Regions from separate parts of the Pseudoalteromonas sp. CNAT2-18.1 genome, predicted to be linked through region 3. Evidence: predicted binding sites of a transcription regulator. Region 3 holds the regulator's gene; each other region holds the start of a gene.
What was found. The regulator LexA, encoded in region 3, represses DNA repair genes until DNA is damaged. The targets are predictions, from matches to a motif close to TACTGTATNNNNATACAGTA.

Region 1: the regulator LexA is predicted to act here: its motif matches at 3,088-3,107, upstream of MHM94_RS14005 (SulA-like leucine-rich domain-containing protein).
Region 2: the regulator LexA is predicted to act here: its motif matches at 3,086-3,105, upstream of uvrD (DNA helicase II).

The regions. Positions count from the first base shown of each region.
Region 1 is NZ_JAKRFR010000006.1:63,479-69,964, forward strand. It holds gene cysB (HTH-type transcriptional regulator CysB) at 1-148, opposite strand, end outside; gene MHM94_RS13995 (hypothetical protein) at 480-1,244, shown strand; gene MHM94_RS14000 (NCS2 family permease) at 1,601-2,893, opposite strand; gene MHM94_RS14005 (SulA-like leucine-rich domain-containing protein) at 3,151-3,600, shown strand; gene MHM94_RS14010 (YchJ family metal-binding protein) at 3,726-4,094, shown strand; gene MHM94_RS14015 (VC2046/SO_2500 family protein) at 4,223-4,732, opposite strand; tRNA gene MHM94_RS14020 (tRNA-Tyr) at 4,845-4,929, shown strand; tRNA gene MHM94_RS14025 (tRNA-Tyr) at 4,954-5,038, shown strand; gene MHM94_RS14030 (YgjP-like metallopeptidase domain-containing protein) at 5,044-5,721, opposite strand; gene MHM94_RS14035 (MHYT domain-containing protein) at 6,008-6,486, shown strand, end outside.
Region 2 is NZ_JAKRFR010000012.1:31,694-38,179, forward strand. It holds gene dapF (diaminopimelate epimerase) at 1-394, shown strand, start outside; gene MHM94_RS18335 (DUF484 family protein) at 391-1,002, shown strand; gene xerC (tyrosine recombinase XerC) at 999-1,931, shown strand; gene MHM94_RS18345 (HAD-IA family hydrolase) at 1,934-2,626, shown strand; gene MHM94_RS18350 (GNAT family N-acetyltransferase) at 2,604-2,918, shown strand; gene uvrD (DNA helicase II) at 3,170-5,335, shown strand; gene MHM94_RS18360 (GNAT family N-acetyltransferase) at 5,313-6,486, shown strand, end outside.
Region 3 is NZ_JAKRFR010000005.1:433,527-440,012, forward strand. It holds gene MHM94_RS13625 (cytochrome c oxidase subunit 3) at 1-623, opposite strand, end outside; gene MHM94_RS13630 (cytochrome c oxidase assembly protein) at 643-1,185, opposite strand; gene ctaD (cytochrome c oxidase subunit I) at 1,185-2,759, opposite strand; gene coxB (cytochrome c oxidase subunit II) at 2,756-3,889, opposite strand; gene lexA (transcriptional repressor LexA) at 4,208-4,825, opposite strand; gene MHM94_RS13650 (HNH endonuclease family protein) at 5,045-5,794, shown strand; gene MHM94_RS13655 (STAS/SEC14 domain-containing protein) at 5,860-6,225, shown strand; gene MHM94_RS13660 (DUF924 family protein) at 6,226-6,486, opposite strand, start outside.

The DNA.
Region 1 (6,486 bases), on a different contig from region 3:
CAAAAATTTGCACCCCTAATTCGTCTTCCAACATACGTACTTGTTTGGAGATACCGGGCTGCGAAGTATAAAGACTCTCCGCTGTGGCGGATACATTGAGGTTGTGATTAAGCACCTCAACAATATACTTTAGCTGCTGTAGTTTCATGGTCGTTGTTACTTTCTATTATTATTTTACTTGCGATTGCACCAGGCGTTATACGCAGTGGCCTAGACCCTAATCTTCCTGGTGAATGGGAAGGCAAATCAACACCTTGAGCCCATCTTCTTATACATTTTAGCTATTGCGATTAGCTAGGCTAGCACATTTAATTATGTCTCGGTACTGTTGATTTATGTTCAAGGCTGCGATGTTCTCCTATACTCTTATTTTATTTAATGTTATTTCATGAATTTAACGTGTATTACTACCCCAACCTAGGTTCTTTCGGTTAAGATGGGTGGTAATTGGGCAACTCAATGAGTAAGAGAATCGGGGTATGATAGTCTCTATCATTATTATGTTAATTGTCGCGCTTATCGTTATTGCGGTTTGGGTAAGTGCAGTGCAACAGCATAAAGAAAAGCAAGAAGCTCAGCGCCGCCAAGAGCTCGCAAAGCAGAAAAAAATAATAGAAGAGACGGAAGAAGTGCTGGTCAACAGTGTCAATATCCCGTTATCTAATAATGTGATGATGATTCTTTATCGTCGAATTCACGATGCGCTTGCCGCCATGGTTGAGTTGTCACCCTCCTCGAAAGAGCTTAAATCTCGGCTTAATGATGCAAAAACTCGCTTAACCAGTGGCGTTGATGAGAGCGCCAATATGGGCGAGAACTTTGTTCTTCCCGATCATGACAAACAGCTTATTTCATTGATACAGGGAATAAAGAAGCTGCGTACCATCATGCGCTCTGAACACAGCAAGGGCAAAATCGATACCCCTGTGTTTATGCAAGAGGACAAAACCTTTGAGCGCCTGCAATTAAAGATAAATATTGAAAGCCAAATTAAGCGCGGCGTGGCTGCAAGAAACGCCAATATGGTTGGCTCGGCACGGCAGTATTTCGAAAAGGCGTATGCCACGATTACCGCCCTGAATTACAGCGACGACTATGTCACGAATAAGAAAAATCAGCTTGAGGATTATCTCAACGAGATCAGCTCTGAGTTGAAAGCCTCTAACGCCTCCGCCCGTAAAAAACGTGAAGAGGAAGAAAAAGACGATTTGGATGTGTTATTCGCGCCAAAGAAAAAGTGGTAACAGCGTAAATCAAGCTATAACAGATAGGCCGATATCAAACATCGCCTATCTGCTGCCTGTACCGGGCCATGCAGGGTAAATACCTTACGTAAAATCTGCCCACTACCTTCAATCATTGAGCCATACATACCATCCAGCTGTGTGTGCGAACACCCAAACCAAACTCTCCATAATGCTGCGCCGGTACGCAGGGCTAGCCATGATCTGAGTGTGCTGAAGTACAACTACGAAGTGCGACGTCAAGGAGCGACAATTGACAATAGAGGCTGGTTTTTTGAAGCTCGTTGGCTCATACAAAAAATAAAGGCACAGCGTCATAGCTGTGCCTTTTTAGCTGTTATATATGACCTTGCTTACTAAGATAAAAACATGAACTTAAGCAAAAATAGTACTGTTAGAATCCACACACTCAAGCTAATCTCCGCCCCCTTATTACACACTAATTTCACCGCCGTATAGGCGATAAAGCCAAGGGCAATGCCGTGGGCAATGGAAAAAGTTAACGGCGTCATCAACAGCACCACGGCAACTGGAATCGCATCTGTCATATCATCCCAATCAACCAGCTTAAGGTTTTGCAGCATGAGCACCGAGACATACAAAATCGCACCCGCTGTTGCATAAGCTGGAACCATGGCTGCCAAAGGAGCAAAAAACATCATCAGTAGGAAGCAACAGCCCACCACCACAGCTGTTAAGCCTGTACGCCCACCCACTGACACACCGGATACCGACTCGATGTAGGAAGTAGTCGTAGAGGTGCCAAGCATAGAGCCTGCAATTGTCGCCGTACTATCGGCACTCAGTGCTCGACCCAAACGTGGCATACGCCCTTGCTCATCGGCTAAGCCAGCTTTTTGCGTTACCGCCACTAAGGTGCCTGAGGTGTCGAACAAATCCACAAACAAGAATGCGAAAATGACACTGAGCATGGACAACTCTAGCGCCGAGGCAAAATCTAATTGCATAAAGGTAGGAGCGATGGACGGTGGCGCTGAGATCACCCCTTGATATTCAACCAGCCCCAGAGATAACGCAATGCCTGTTACCAACATGATACTGATCAATACGCCGCTTTTGATATCACGATACAACAGCGCCGCTATTACGAAAAAGCTCAGGATAGCGAGCAAAGGCCCACTGCTGGTAATATCACCCATCTGTACGAGCGTGGCTGGACTGGCAACAACAATACCCGCGTTTTTCAGTGCAATAAGCGCCAGAAAAGCGCCAATCCCCGTGGCGATAGCGCGCTTAAGTACCAGTGGAATGGCATTGATTATCCACTCTCTGACCTTAAATAGGCTCAACGCTAAAAAGATACACCCCGACATAAATACCGCCGCTAAAGCCGCCTGCCAGGTGTAACCCATGCCTAATACTACGCCGTAGGTAAAAAATGCATTCAAGCCCATGCCTGGCGCTAATGCCAACGGATAATTCGCCCAAAAACCCATAATGAAGCAACCGATAGCAGCAGCAATACAGGTCGCTACAAATGCTGCCCCTTGGTCCATTCCCGCCTCTGCTAGCATTGCTGGGTTGACAAACACGATGTACACCATGGTGATAAAGGTCGTGAGTCCTGCGATAACCTCGCGTTTAACGGAGCTTCCATGCGATTTTATTTTGAACAGTCTTTCGAACATAGGAGTAAACAGTGATACGTAAAATAGAAGCGGCGGATACTAGCATAAATGCGGACAAATGACCGCATGTTTACACAGCAATGTTGGCACTGAAATAAAGCTTTAGCTTCTTCGGTATCGCTAAGCGTTTAAAGCAACGAACAAGACGTTTAAAAAAGAAACAAAAAAAACTTGCACTGAATAACTGTATAAACTACTGTATACATACACTGTATAAAACACTGTATATGGTTCACAAAATCCACAGCGAGGCAATTATGTTACATACAGCAAGTGTTCGTCATGTTAAAAGCTATCAGCAAGATAACCCTAATGTGATTAATATCGTAAAAACTGAGGATGAGATCTCTGCAACATTTGAGATGCTTAAAATCGTTCATCGTTACAATCAAAATAATGGCTGGACGCTATTAGTCGCCCCTGACAATGTACCTAGCCGCCACCTATTGGACGCGTGCTCTATCGACACGAATAAATTGCTGGTAATTCGGGCTAAACATGTTGTTGATATGGAATACATGCTTAATTGTGCGCTGCAAAATGGCCGTTTTGCGGCGGTGATCACCTGGACGGATATTTTAAAACAGCAACAACTCGAAGCCTTACAACTTAATACCCACCAAGCTAAAGCACAGCTTTACTGTTTCACTACCGAGCATAACGCCAGCGAACAAACAACTGTGCCCTCGCAGTTACAAGTCTGCTAATATAGTGGCGTGATTCCTTGTAGTTAGAAAATGCGATGTGCCATTGTGGATTGCCGCAGCCTTTTGCTGATTGCTGCGGCCGGTTTGTAAGTAGAGCTATTGATGCCCCCGACGCCCAGAGCCTGATGCGCTCTCGTTATAGTGCATTTTGTGAACAAGCTATTGATTACTTATGTTTTACCTGCTCAGAGAAAGCCCTAGAACAAAACCCCAGAGAGGAAGTGGCTGAATTTGCCCAAGCTGCGCATTTTGTACGCTTACACATAATGGATTATGAGCCTGGCGATGCTTTGGCCTATGTTGAATTTAAGGCTTTTTACATCATTGCCGATACCCTTCACTGTATTCATGAACGCTCACAGTTCATTCAACAGCACCACCAGTGGAAATACGACAGCGGGCAGTTGTTTGAAGCCGCTGATGTAAAGCTTAAACGCAACGATCCCTGCCCATGCTTAAGTGGCAATAAATTCAAAAAGTGCTGTATGCCTTGATGTGATGCCGCCGCCCGGTGACAGCTTTAGGTATTCGCTTAATTAGTACAAGAACCCCTTGGCTCGCACCTGCTATTGCATCCTGATTAGCGCGCTCTGACTGGCCAAACGCTATTATACGCAGGCCACTACGCGTGTGCTAAAGACGAGGACTTATTTATATCCACAAGTTGATCGTAAAAGGCTGCACTATCCATTTGCGGCTCGTTCAGTGGCTCATATTGGCGATGATGTTTTGCCTGTACGCTCGGATCGCAATTATCAATTATAGGTAGTGGAACATAAGTTTTGTCGTCTCGCACTGCCAAAGGCTCGGGGGTTAGACACTCTTTTAAGCGCAGAGTTGTCATTGAGCTTTGCGCCAATAATGCCCTGTCATGCTGAGCTCTATCTATGTGGTAATCCGGTAATGCCGTTGGTTTAGAAGGCGCAGCGCCCAACTGCAATCGCAACTGCTGCTCATCCACTTGGTGAGATTCTAGTTCCGATTTGGGAAGGTGAAACTGGGCAAAATCGAGTGCATCTGCTGATAATGATGCTAACAGCCAAGCAAAGTCTCCACGACGGGCCTCATGGACACTGCGACATAATTGCGAGTCCATTTGTAGTTCGTTACGAATGACGGGCTTAACTTGCATAAACTTTATTCAACCTGAATTACTTCTAAGCAGTTATCGGCCTTTTTTCAGCTTTCTTTAGTTTTTTTCTTTACTTGGACTCTGAGTTTGCTATTATCGCCGCCGTTGTTTAGGAGGGGTTCCCGAGCGGCCAAAGGGATCAGACTGTAAATCTGACGGCATTGCCTTCGCTGGTTCGAATCCAGCTCCCTCCACCACTTAACAACACACATCATTCTATTGGAGGGGTTCCCGAGCGGCCAAAGGGATCAGACTGTAAATCTGACGGCATTGCCTTCGCTGGTTCGAATCCAGCTCCCTCCACCACTTTTCTATCGTACAAAATCCAACAGATGTGCATTCTCTTTAAGCCATAATCGCGCTTGGTCGGTATGCTCGTAGTAGCCATTAACCAGTGCCCAAAATTGATGGCTGTGATCCATATGTACACGGTGCGCCAGCTCGTGAACAATGACATAGTCAATAACCCAATGCGGAGCTCCTGCCAACAAGGTATTAAAACATAACTCACCGCGCGAATCGCAACTGCCCCAACGACGCTTGTACACTTTAACACTAATGCCGTTAGCGGCGATATTCATCACCTTTTGCCACCGCATTATGCGGGCCGATAAGTGATCAGATAATTCATCGTGCATCAGTGCCAATAGCTGTTGATTAAAATAGCGCTGGCGATGCTTCACTCGCTTACTGATTACGATGTTTATCGATTGGTTATCTGTCTGCTCAAGTGGGCTCTCGCTTACCTCTATTGCACGTAATTCACCGAAAAACATAATGCGACGATGTAGCCAAGGGTTATACCTTGCCGCTTCAATATCAGATTGCTTATGTAATTGTTTGTTTATCCACGCCTGTTTGCTCTCAACGAAGTCTGCAATGAAATCACGACATGCCTCATAAGGCGCTTTCACACTCACTTGCTGATTTTTGACCACCAAAGCGAGCGTTCGTCGACGGCTGTAGTGCACATCATATTGCCTACTCATATTAAACCTTTGTTGTAATTACTTGAACTAAAAGGGTTTGCCAAACAATGTGCTAACATTAAGTACACCCTTTGCACCGCTACTAATATGATACCGTAATTACGCCCTTGGGTAAGCTTGCAGCGCACTCATAAATAACTAAACTCAGCCGACGCTGCGCTGATAGAACAATCAGTGTCATTGTAAGATACAGGGCGCTTTCAATTTTGTGCGCGACACGTGGTTTTTCACTGTGCTAGGCTGTGATTGCCACTTGGCATCCGTTGTTGGAGTATCGAAGTACTTTATGCTTTCTCAATTTTTTATCACCGACCCTGCTCCCGAATTGCTGGTTAATGGCAGCTATGATTGGGCCTTAGTGTTACTTTCGGTCACTGTTGCTATTTTTGCATCTTTCTTTGCGCTGCAATTAAGGGAATTTGCTCAACAACAACGCCACACCCCATTTTATCGCATGGCACTGCCAGCAAGTGCCGCCGCTTTTGCCGCTGGCGTGTGGAGCATGCACTTTATCGGAATGCTGGCATTTAGCCTATGCGTCAGCGTCGACTATGATTTCACAGTGACGGTGGTATCATTCATCCCTGTCTTTTTAGCCACTGCCTTAGGGTTCCATTTACTCAGTACGAACAATCCATCTCGAGCCAAGCTTGCGCTCAGTGCCCTGCTGTTGGGCGCCGGCATAGGGATTATGCATTACACGGGCATGGCCGCGATGCGCCTAGGGCCGATGCTAGGCTATGACCCACTTTGGTTTGTTGTCTC
Region 2 (6,486 bases), on a different contig from region 3:
AGAACATACATTATTTATGGGCGCCGCATCGATGGGTAATCCACACTGTGTGATCGAGGTTGAAGACATTACTGCCGCCGAGGTGCACACCCTAGGTCCAGCTGTTGAGCAGCATGAACGCTTTCCAAAGCGTGCCAATGTCGGTTTTATGCAGATTATTGACGAGTCTCATATTAAACTCAGAGTGTGGGAGCGTGGCGCAGGTGAAACCTTAGCCTGTGGCAGCGGTGCATGTGCAGCCGCCGTTGTCGGCCAGTTGCAAAGCAAGCTTGGGCGCAACGTCAAGGTCGACCTACCAGGCGGAGCATTGCAAATACGGTGGCAAGGTGAAGGTCATCCAGTCAAGATGACGGGCCCCGCAGAGCATGTTTTTGACGGACAAATAGCCTTATGAGCGAATTAACTACACAGCAAGTCAGTGAATACCTACAACAGAACCCAGACTTCTTTTTAGAAAATCCGGGCGTGTTTGCTTGTATGAACTTTGGCTCTCAGCATGAGAGCGTCGCTTCCTTACAACTGCGCCAGCAGCAGCTATTAAGAGAGCAAAACCTTGCTCTTCAAGAACAATTACAACAACTTGTAAGTCAAGCGAAGCAAAACGAACAGGTTTACCAAGTATTCAGTGCCTGCCATCGCCAACTTATGAGTGACTGTGAGTTTGTCGAGCTTGCCAGTAGCCTAGAGCAACTTATTTGCGAGCAACTGCAGCTTAACGAGTGCAAGTTGGTTCAGTACAATGACGCTCTGCAACCGCTAATAAATAGCCGTTTACACGCACAAGGCCATTATCTAGGACGTCTCTCGGAACAAGAGCAGGCATTGATCTTTAATCATACCTGCAAGAGCGCGGCATTGTACTTAATTGGTGAGCCGGATGCGCCCTTGGCATTGCTCGCGTTTGCCAGCGAAGATGAACTGCATTTTGAGCCCGCGCAGGACAGCTTTTTTATCTTCGAGTTTGTGAAAGCATTACAAGAGCGTCTTGCTACCAGTTCATGAGCGAGTCGCAGGCGCTAACATTTTCGACCATGGCTGACACTTGGGCCACACCTGTCCAGTCGTACAGCGATTATCTTCGTTTTGAAAAACAATATTCGCCACTCACCTTAGAACAATATCAACGGCAACTTCTCGAAGTGGCGCGGTATTATCATGAAGAGCGTGATGGTTGGCTGACCTTGAGCGCGGATGATATTCGCCGGTTCGCCATGTCATTGCGAGCACGAGGCCTAAGTGCACGTACCGTCAGTTTGAAATTAAGTTGTCTGAGGGCTTTTTTTCGCTATTTGAAGCTTTACCACCAGCACCACGACAACCCGGCGCAGTACGTAAAAGGGCCAAAGTTCGATAAGCCCCTGCCTCGTAACTTAGATGTAGACCAAATGCATCAGTTGTTGGATATTGATGATGATGATCCCCTTGCAGTTCGTGATAAAGCCATGATGGAGCTGATGTATTCCAGTGGTTTGCGGATCAGCGAACTGGTGAGCTTAAATGTAACCGATATAGACGTGCGTGGCGGAGAAGTTCGGGTCCTAGGTAAAGGCCGTAAAGAGCGTATTGTTCCTGTGGGCCGCCAAGCCATTAGCGCATTAAACTCGTGGCTAAAAATACGCCCAGCGCTGATCGGCCAAGACTCTGATGCGCTATTTTTATCACAGCGCAAGTTGCGCATTTCTGCTCGTCACGTACGTGAGCGCATGCGGGAATGGGGTGTCAAACAAGGGATTAGTGCCCAGGTACATCCACACAAACTACGCCACTCTTTTGCTTCGCATGTACTTGAGTCCAGTGGTGATTTGCGCGCGGTGCAAGAGTTGCTTGGACACAGCAGCTTGTCCGCCACTCAGGTTTATACCCATTTGGACTTTCAACACCTTGCTAAGGTGTATGATAATACCCACCCTAGAGCCAAAAAACAGAAGTAACTATGATTCGATTCAATCGCGCTTTAGAGCAAGCCAAAGTGCTCAGTTTTGATTTGGATGACACGCTGTATAACAATCACCCGGTCATTAAGGCTGCACTGCAGGCGCAACATGATTACTTACAAACATTGCCGCAATGGCGCGAGCAAGAAGCTGATTTTTGGCAATACTGTCGCGAGCAGGCGTTAATGCAGCAGCCAGCGTTAGCGCATGATGTTACCGCCCTACGTAAGCAGGCACTTACTCACGCCATGAATCACTTGGGTGTTGATAACAGCCATGCTGAACATGCCTATCGGGCGTTTGCCGAGGCCCGCAGTGACATTGTTGTTGCCGACAGTGTGCTGGCATTATTGGACACTTTGCGCCAACGCTTTCGCCTGATAGCCATCACCAACGGCAATGTCGATGTCACCCGCTTTAACCTTCATGGCCAGTTTGATGCCGTGTTTATGGCCGGCCCAGACGGTCGTGCTAAACCCTATAGCGACCTTTACCACAAAGCAGCGCAGGCAATGGCAGTCACACCGCAGCAAATAATCCATATCGGCGATAGCTTAGACACCGATGTACAAGGCGCTAATAATGCTGGTTGCAAGAGTGTATGGCTGAATAACCAAGCGATTAGCTACCAGTACAAGGGGCTAGCGGATATGGAGATTAGCGATATCCATGAGCTCGAGATTCTCACTTAAACCGGTTAGTTTGTCCGAGTGTTTAACAGCTCAGCGTCGTATTCCAGAGCTTGCCACTGGTGCCAGCCTGGTTCGTTATGAGCGAAGAATCGCAGCGGCTCCTTTCCTTGCTCTCGTAGCTTATCAGCAACATCATATTATCGGTTTTAAACTGGGCTTTGCGTTGTCACCACAATGTTTTTATAGCTGGCTTGGCGGTGTGGTGCCCAGTTATCGCTCTCAAGGGGTAGCCAGGGCGCTGCTGCAATATCAAGAGCGCTGGGCCATCAAGAAATTCAAGTTAAGAGCATGATGTGCTTTAGCGCTATGCGTGCCATGTTGGCGAAATATCAGTACCTACAACTCACTGCCAATAGCCAAATTGATGCCGACACTAAGATCGTATTTAGCAAGCTGCTATAAAGCCATCAGGTGCCAGTTCGGGCCTGCAACACCATAGTTAATGACAAAGAGACAGCGCACTGGTTATAAAAACAGTATTCTATTTAGCCAAGCTGGAACTCTTGTTATACTGGTGGCAATTATGACAGGTGGAACGCGGCGATGGATGTATCTGAATTACTTGATGGCTTAAACGACAAGCAACGCGAGGCGGTAGCAGCACCGTTGCAAAATATGCTGGTATTAGCAGGAGCTGGCTCGGGCAAAACCCGAGTCTTGGTGCACCGCATCGCTTGGCTTACTCAAGTTGAAGGAGCCTCGCCTTTTAGCATCTTCGCCGTAACCTTTACCAATAAAGCCGCAAAAGAGATGCGTGCTCGTGTCGAGCAGACCATTCAAGGCTCCGTTGGCGGCATGTGGGTAGGCACATTCCACGGCTTGGCACACCGTATTTTGCGCGCCCATCACCGCGAAGCCAAGCTACCTGAGTCTTTTCAAATTCTTGATAGCGATGATCAACAGCGAATGATCCGTCGCTTACTCAAGGCCATGAATATTGATGAGAAGAAGTGGCCAGCCAAACACCTTGCGTGGTATATCAGCGCCAAAAAAGATGAGGGCCTGCGCCCGGGTGACATCCAAGCCTATGATGTCAACGAGCAGCTATTGCTGCGCGTCTATTCAGCTTACCAAGAGGCTTGCGATCGCGCCGGACTGGTCGATTTTGCAGAAATACTGTTGCGCTGCTACGAGGTACTGCAGCAAAACCCCACTCTGCTGCGCCATTATCAACAACGCTTTGCCCATATTCTGGTGGATGAGTTTCAAGATACCAATACCATTCAATACCGCTGGCTTGCACTGATCGCAGGCGATACCAACAGCATGATGATTGTCGGCGATGATGATCAAAGTATCTATGGCTGGCGTGGTGCCCGTATCGAGAATATCAAACGCTTTTTAGACGACTTCGACGCCGAAACCATTCGTCTTGAACAAAATTACCGCTCGACTGCCACCATCTTGAAAGCGGCGAACTCTCTGATTGAGAATAACGCAGAACGCATGGGTAAAAATTTGTGGACCGACGGCAATCAAGGCGAGCCTATTTCCATCTATGCTGCTTTTAACGAGCTAGATGAAGCGCGCTTTATTGTTGGCAAAATAAAAACCTGGATGGATGCGGGCAATGCGCTAACCGATACCGCAATTCTTTACCGTAACAATGCGCAATCTCGAGTCTTAGAGGAAGCCTTGTTACAAGAGGGGTTAAAGTACCGTATTTATGGCGGCATGCGCTTCTTCGAGCGCCAAGAAATCAAAGATGCATTATGTTATTTGCGCCTGGTCAGTAACCGTCAAGATGATGCCGCCTTTGAGCGTGTGATCAACACCCCAACTCGAGGCATTGGCGATAAGACGCTCAGTCATATTCGTGACTGTGCCCGAGCCGAGTCGCTGCCGTTATGGTATGCCGCCAAGGCTATCTTAGAGCAGAAACATTTGTCTGGTCGCGCCGCCACGGCAGTTAATCGCTTTATTGAGTTGGTTGAGGGGGTGGAGCAGCGTATTGCTGAGTTGACCCTCGCAGAGCAGGCAAAATACACCATAGAGAATACCGGTTTGATGGCCATGTATCAGGCCGAAAAAGGCGAGAAAGGCCGTGCTCGCGTGGAAAACTTAGAAGAGCTTATTAACGCTTGCGAGCAATATGAATTACCCGTTGATGAAGAGTTTTCCTCACCACTGCAAGGCTTTTTAGCCTATACCTCTTTAGAGGCCGGAGAGGGTCAAGCCGAAGAGCACGAAGACGCAGTGCAAATGATGACTCTGCACTCTGCCAAAGGCTTAGAGTTTCCACTGGTATTTATGGTCGGTGTAGAGGAAGGCATGTTCCCATCACAACAAAGCCAAGAGGAAAGTGGTCGCTTAGAAGAAGAGCGCCGTCTATGTTATGTGGGCATGACCCGAGCCATGGATAAACTCTATATTACCCACGCTGAAAGCCGGCGCTTATATGGCCAAGAAAAGTATCACAGCCCGTCACGGTTCCTACGAGAAATGCCGGAAGACTGTGTAGAAGAGATCCGTGTTAAAACAAAAATCTCAGCGCCGCAACAAGCTAACCGCTTTAGCCCTTCATTGACTCAAGCAGCGTTTGCCGACAGTGGCTTTAGCCTCGGCCAGCGAGTTCTCCATGCTAAGTTTGGTGAGGGTACCGTGCTTAACTACGAAGGGGCTGGCCCGCAATCACGGGTACAAGTAAACTTCGACGATGTTGGTAGCAAATGGTTGGTCACCGCTTATGCGCGCTTACAAGCAATCTGAGCTAGCCTCGTTACTGAGTGGCTTAACCCAGCGGCGTTGGCGGCAACTGTTGCTGCTGCGGGGTGAGCCGTCATGGTGCACACAGCAACTGCAATATTTGCAACAGGATACCGACAGCGACTGGCTCACTTTAAGTAAATCTAACCACTGTGTTGATAACCAATGGCCGGAGCATCTGCATCAAATTCTTGGACAAGAGCATAGCTTTGTTGCCTACGATTGCTACAGCGGCTTTTATGCCGATAAGGTAGCCGCAGCCGCTGGCACTGTTAAAGCCGGGGGCCTGATGGTCGTTATGCTGCCAGAAAATACCCACGACTTTGTCGACCCTGGTATCAATAAAATTCTGCCTTATGGCCACCCTCAACCCGAGAGCTGCTTGTTTTGGCACTGGTTTGAGCAACAATTAGTCGACTGTAAGCCACTTAGCCTCTGTCAATCAGCGCATACTCACCAAGCACTTACTTATCAATCGCTAACTTACACGACCGCAAGTTCTCAGGACTACAGCGAGCAAGAGCAAGCTATAGCGATGATCATCAAAACAGCCACAGGGCGTGCCAATCGGCCTTTGGTGCTCAGCGCCGATCGGGGTCGTGGGAAATCAGCTGCACTTGGCATAAGTGCCGCGAAACTGCCTGACAAAGATATCATCCTCTGTGCCATTCAGCGCCGCTCCCTCGACAGCGCTTTTAAGCACTTAGCAGAGCAGACACAACTCGATGCAGACAACGGCAATCAACTGGCTAACGTACGATTTATGCCGCCGGATAAATTAATCAGTGAGCAGCCGCAATGTGACGTGTTGTTTGTTGATGAAGCGGCCACCATACCCATTCCGATACTAAAGCAACTCTTAACTCTTTATCCTCGGGTTGTTTTTGCCAGCACCATGGCCGGCTATGAAGGCAGCGGTCGCGGCTATACATTGCGATTTTTAGACTTCTTGAAAAAAGCCTATAAGAATCACCGCACCTTCAATATGGTTACCCCCATACGTTTTGCTAACGGCGATCCACTAGAGCAAAGCATCAACCGACTGCTGTTACTGGATATGCGCACACCCATGCCCACACAAAGGGTGGACCACAGCGAGGTGGAGCTGCTTAAAGTGCCAGCCCATAGCTTGCTGACTGATGCCGCCTTACTTG
Region 3 (6,486 bases):
TCTTCACCTTGAAGAAACAGAAATACCGCGCCGAGTATCACCGTCAGGGCAAGAAACACCGTAAGCTGTTTACGGTTGTCTTTCTCAATTGCAGTATGCGCAAACTGTAAAGTCACCGAAGAAACTAGCAAAATAATGGTATTAATTAGCGGCAAACCTTGCCATCCCATCGCCTGAGTTGTATCACCGCCTGGTGTTAACTCTAGCGGCCATGAGGCGCTAAATTCAGGCCATAACACTTCGTTGGTCATCAAGTTATTACCCTCACCACCAAGCCAAGGTACAGCCAACATACGGGCATAAAATAGTGCCCCAAAAAAAGCGCCAAAGAACATGACTTCTGAGAAAATGAACCAGCTCATTCCTTGTTTAAAAGAACGATCCATTTGCGCCGAATACAAGCCACTTTGTGATTCATTAATCACATTGCGAAACCATCCCACCAGCATGTACACCAGCACTGCAATACCAGCAATAAGCCAATAGGTACCAGAGCCACCGCCTTGCTCTAACTGCATAACGCTAAGACCCGCGCCCACAGCGATAAAAAACAACGCAACAGCCCCCACTATCGGCCAGGGGCTTTGCTCCGGAACATAATATTTTTCGTATTGATTACTCATTTCGTTAACCTCGCTCGGTTTATCGCGCTTGCGCTGCGAGTAAGTCTTGTCGCTTAGCGCTGATATCAAAGAGGGTGTAAGACAGCGTTAATTCCTCATACTCCTGCGGCAACGCAGGGTCGACATAAAAGCGCAATTGGTATTCAAGCCGTTCATTGGCTTGTAGCGGCTGCTGGTCAAAGCAAAAACACGCCAATTTGTGTAAATACTTGGCTGCGAGCCCTGGAGAAACAGATGGAATAGCCTGCATGACTCGCGGCTCACCACTGGTATTCGCTGCGGCGAATGTCACCACTGTCATCGCCCCGGGTTTCACCACCACTTCTTGCTTTTGCGCTAACACTTCAAAGGGGGCACCACTTTGCGCATGGGTTGTAAAGCTCACCGTCACTTCGCGAGAGTCATCCACATGCTCGCTTTGCTGCGCCTGTTCGAGTGAGGGCTTACCATTAAGCCCTGTTACTTCGCAGAACACGTCGTAAAGCGGCACCAAGGCAAAGGCGAACGCAAACATGCCGATGACGCTGATGACTAGTTTCTTTAATAACGGTGCGTGGTTCATTACTGCACCTTAGGTGGCGTTTCAAAGGTGTGGTAGGGTGCCGGAGATGCTACCTCCCACTCCAAGCCTTCTGCGCTATCCCACACTTTCGCTGGTGCTTGCTCTCCAGCCTTGATGCACTTGAACACCACGGCAACGAACAGCAGTTGAGAGAGTCCAAAGGCGAAACCACCAATACTGATAATGGCGTTAAAATCAGCAAACTGCAGCGCATAGTCTGGAATACGTCGTGGCATACCCGCCAAACCTACAAAATGCATGGGGAAGAACAGCACATTAACGCTGACTAACGACAGCCAGAAATGCCATTTCGCTAACGTGGTGCTATACATGTGCCCAGTCCATTTTGGCAGCCAGTAATAAGCAGCGGCCATAATCGAGAACACCGCCCCGGTCACTAAAACATAATGGAAGTGCGCCACCACGAAGTAGGTGTCATGGTACTGGAAATCCACTGGGGTAATTGCCAACATCAATCCTGAGAAGCCCCCGAGGGTAAACAACACAATAAAGGCTATAGCAAACATCATTGGTATTTCAAAGCTGATGGCACCGCGCCACATAGTGGCTACCCAGTTAAATACTTTTACTCCCGTTGGCACCGATATCAACATGGTCGAGTACATAAAGAACAATTCCCCGGCCAATGGCATACCAGTGGTAAACATATGGTGGGCCCACACCACAAAAGACAGCAAGGCGATGGAGGCCGTGGCATATACCATGGACGAATAGCCGAACAGTTTTTTGCGTGAAAAGGTAGGAACTATGGTGGAGATAATGCCAAACGCTGGCAAAATCATAATGTACACTTCCGGGTGACCAAAGAACCAAAAGATATGCTGGAACATCACAGGGTCGCCACCACCGGCGGCATTGAAGAAATCAGTGCCAAAATACTTATCAGTGAGCACCATGGTCACCGCACCCGCCAACACCGGCATCACTGCAATTAATAAAAACGCAGTGATCAACCAGGTCCACACAAATAGCGGTAATTTCATCCACTTCATCCCTGGAGCACGCATATTAACGATGGTGACAATGACATTAATGGCCCCCATGATGGAGCTTATCCCCATAATGTGAATGGCAAATACAAACAGGGCAGTATTGTCGTTGCTGTAGGTGGTCGATAAGGGCGCATAGAAGGTCCACCCAAAGGCCGGACCGCCGCCTTCCATAAACAGCGACAGCAATAGGATGGCAAAAGCGAATGGCAGAATCCAAAAGCTCCAGTTATTCATTCGCGGCAAAGCCATATCTGGCGCGCCAATCATCATGGGGATCATCCAGTTAGCTAAGCCCGTAAAGGCAGGCATCACGGCGCCGAAGACCATAATCAAACCATGTACTGTGGTCATTTGGTTGAAAAAATGAGGGTCAACCAGCTGAAGTCCTGGTTGGAATAGCTCGGCTCGGATCACCATTGCCATGGCGCCACCGGTTAAAAACATCAACAACGAAAATAATAAGTACAAGGTGCCGATGTCTTTGTGGTTAGTAGTAAAAAGCCAGCGTTTTATTCCGGTTGCAGGCCCGTGATGTTCATGTGTTGCAGCTGCTGTACTCATTGTTCCTCCCCATCAATATAGGCCTGAATCACGCTTGGTTGAACGATGTCACCGGTTTCATTACCAAAGGCATTGCGTTGGTAAGTAACCACCGCAGCCAACTCTTTAAGCGTAAGTTGACCGACAAATGCCTGCATCGCAGTCCCTGGCTTACCGTGCACCACAATATCGATATGGTCGTTAATATCGCCGGTGGCTATTGGACTGCCTTTAATGGCGGGGAAGACTCCAGGTAAACCGAGCCCCGTAGGCTGATGACAAGCTGCACAGCGCGTGATGTACACTTGCTCGCCCGATGCCATTAGCTCATCTTCAGAGAGGATTTGTTCTAGCAGCTCAGCATCGGCCTGCGCCTGAGCTTGCTTCGCTTGTTTCTGCTCTGCCAGCCAAGCGTCAAACTCTTCAGGGGGTTTTGCTTCTACGACCACCGGCATAAAGCCGTGGTCTTTACCGCATAACTCGGCGCACTGGCCGCGATACGTACCCGGTTCGTTTACGCGTGTCCAAGCTTCGTTGATAAACCCAGGGTTAGCGTCTTTCTTTACTGCAAAATCGGGCACCCACCAAGAGTGAATGACGTCATCTGAGGTCATTAAAAAACGTACTTTTTGATTAGTGGGAATAACCAAGGGTTTATCTACTTCGAGGAGGTAATTGTCGCCCTTATTTTGCGCATTTTTGATTTGCTCTTGAGGCGTTGACAGCAGTGAGTAGAAGCCCACATCGTGACCCATATACTCGTAGTGCCATTTCCATTGTGAACCAGTCACCTTAATGGTGATATCGGCCTTTGTTGTATCCTCCATAGCAATCAGGGTTTTGGTGGCCGGAACAGCCATAGCTATAAGAATAACAAATGGAATCGCTGTCCAAAGTATTTCTACTTTGGTGCTTTCATGAAAGGTAGCGGGGGTGACCCCTTTTGACTTGCGGTGTTTGAGCAGCGCCCAAAACATCACCGCGAAAACAACCACACCAATCACACAGCATATAATAAATATGGTCATGTGTAGTTGGTAAACATTTTCGCTAATGTCAGTTACCCCTTGGCGCAAGTTGTACTTGCTATTCGCGGACACCAATTGAGGGAATAACAGACATAGCAACATGAGGGAGCTCAGCTTCTTCATGTGTACCATCTCCTTATTGTTGCGCAATGCAAGGAAGAGGCGGTTACAGCTTAATACCCAATCTTCGTTATTATTATGCTTTTACCAGTCGACAACTTTGACCCTAAATAAACTGTTGAAAAACCGACCAGCAAAGCCTGTAATATAACCAATTAGTCAAAGATTGAGCTAATAGCAAGTTAATACACTATTTTTGTTTACGTTTTATTAATAAATTAACAGGTAGATTCAAGCTGTTAGAAAGCACTGTGGCTAAGGAGGGAACATGGGGAAAGCCCCTAATAACAGACCTATTAGAGGCAAAATAAGTAAATTTAATTACATCCAGTCGGCGTTTCGGATCACACCTACAGCTAAGCCTTCAATATTAAAGGATTCGTTCTCTAAATCGACTTCAATAGGTGTGAATTCTTCATTCTCTGCATGCAGCAGAACCTTACGCCCAGCTTTTTCTAAGCGCTTCACGGTGACATCTTCATCAACCCGCGCGACCACCACTTGGCCGTTTTCAGCCACTTGAGTGCGATGTACCGCTAATAAGTCACCATCCATAATGCCGATATCTTTCATACTCATGCCATTTACGCGCAGCAAATAATCTGCAGCAGGCTTGAACAACAGTGGGTCTATCTGGCAGTGACTCTCTATATGCTGTTGGGCAAGAATGGGCTCGCCCGCAGCAACGCGGCCAATTAAAGGCAGGCCCAATTGTTCGGGTTCTTCTTCCTCGACCAATTGAATACCTCGACTCGCGCCAGGCTTCATTTTGATTACGCCTTTCTTAGCCAACGCCTTAAGATGTTCTTCTGCGGCGTTAGCACTGCGAAACCCCAGTGTTTGTGCAATTTCTGCACGCGTCGGCGGCATGCCGGTATCTTTAATAAAGACTTTAATCAGCTCAAGAATTTGCGATTGGCGTTTAGTTAATGGGCGCATACAACTGGGTTTCCATACAGTACATTTAACTGTGAGTATATACAGTTAAATGAAAATCGCAAATAAAATCAGGGAATTTGCTGACCGTTGCAACCTTAATTAATGCAACTTCGCTTTTGTTCATATGCAACCTCACCTCATACTCATAAAGTGATAGGTGACGAATGCGCGACAATGCTTTAAAGTAGCGCTGTTTTAGTCATGTTATTAAGCAGTTAGATGACTCGCCAAGGTGTATTTTCAGCGTTCCTTTTACTTATTTCGGCACTGACGATAGGTGCGTGCAAAGCCGATACGGTCAAGATGTCGCGCAGCGGCCTTTGTCACCCTGAAGATTCGGCTCATTATCAACGCACTCAATCTTTTACCCCCTATGCGAACTTAGAAAGCTGTCTAGCAGACGGTGGACGTTTACCAAAGAACTACACTAAACAAACATCAGAAAATAGTTATCATCGGGATAACTGGCCACATTGGTTAGACACCGATCACGACTGCCAAGACGCCCGTGCTGAAGTGCTGATTGCCCAATCACACAGTGATGTAAGCTACACCACTCAAGCGCGCTGCACCGTCACCAGCGGCCAGTGGCATGACCCTTATTCGGGGCAGATACTACGCAATGACGATGACTTAGATATAGACCATATTGTGCCGCTTAAATTTGCCTATGAACACGGTGCTGCCACTTGGAGTCGTTCGCAAAAGGCACAATTTGCCAACGATATGGAGAATTTGCTTGCTGTTGATGATGGCCTAAATCGTAGCAAAGGCGCAAAAGGCCCTTGGCAATGGTTGCCGCCGCATCAAGATTACCGCTGTCAGTACATTCAGCGCTTTAATTACATCATGAGCAAATATGACCTTCGCTACTCGCAAAACGAAAAAGACCAAGTTCAGAGTTTGCTGCAAAGCTGCGTAGGTGAAACTTTAAACCTCAGCGCACTACCTACAACCTTGCACCAATAACCAACCGCTTGTAAGTAAATATTCTATATTGATAGAGCATCCAATGAACTCGTTGGCGAGGATATATGCTCAATATCACTATAAACGAAACACACAATACCGCCCTACTCGAACCACAAGGCCAGCTGACAGCAGAAGACTTTGCAGCAGCCGTGCGTATTATCGACCCTTATATTGAACAGCATGCAAAGCTACATGCTCTCATTATTGCTACTGAACACTTTCCGGGGTGGGACTCATTTGCCGCGTTACTCTCTCATCTGCAATTTGTGCGCGACCATCATCAAAAGGTGAATAAAGTAGCCATTGCCACCAATTCGTTGCTTGGTGACTTTGCCAAGCACCTTGGCGCACACTTTATTCATGCAGAGGTTAAATCCTTTCGTTATGAACAACGTGAACAAGCGAAGCGCTGGGCACAAAGCCCTTAACTAAAAGCGGCTACCAGGCTGATTCAAAAACGCCTGCTCAGCGTCGCTCGATTGCCGACCGAGAATATCATTACGATGTGGATAACGCCCAAAACGGTCAATGATTTCTTTGTGAGCCAGTTCATATTTATAGTTACTTAAGGGCCGAAAAAGCTGCTCTGCCACCACATGAATCGCCTGGCTCTCACTGTGCATATAGGGCATGTATAAGAAACTACGCTCGGTATCATCAAGTTCTAAAGCAAACTTTTTCTCCACCGC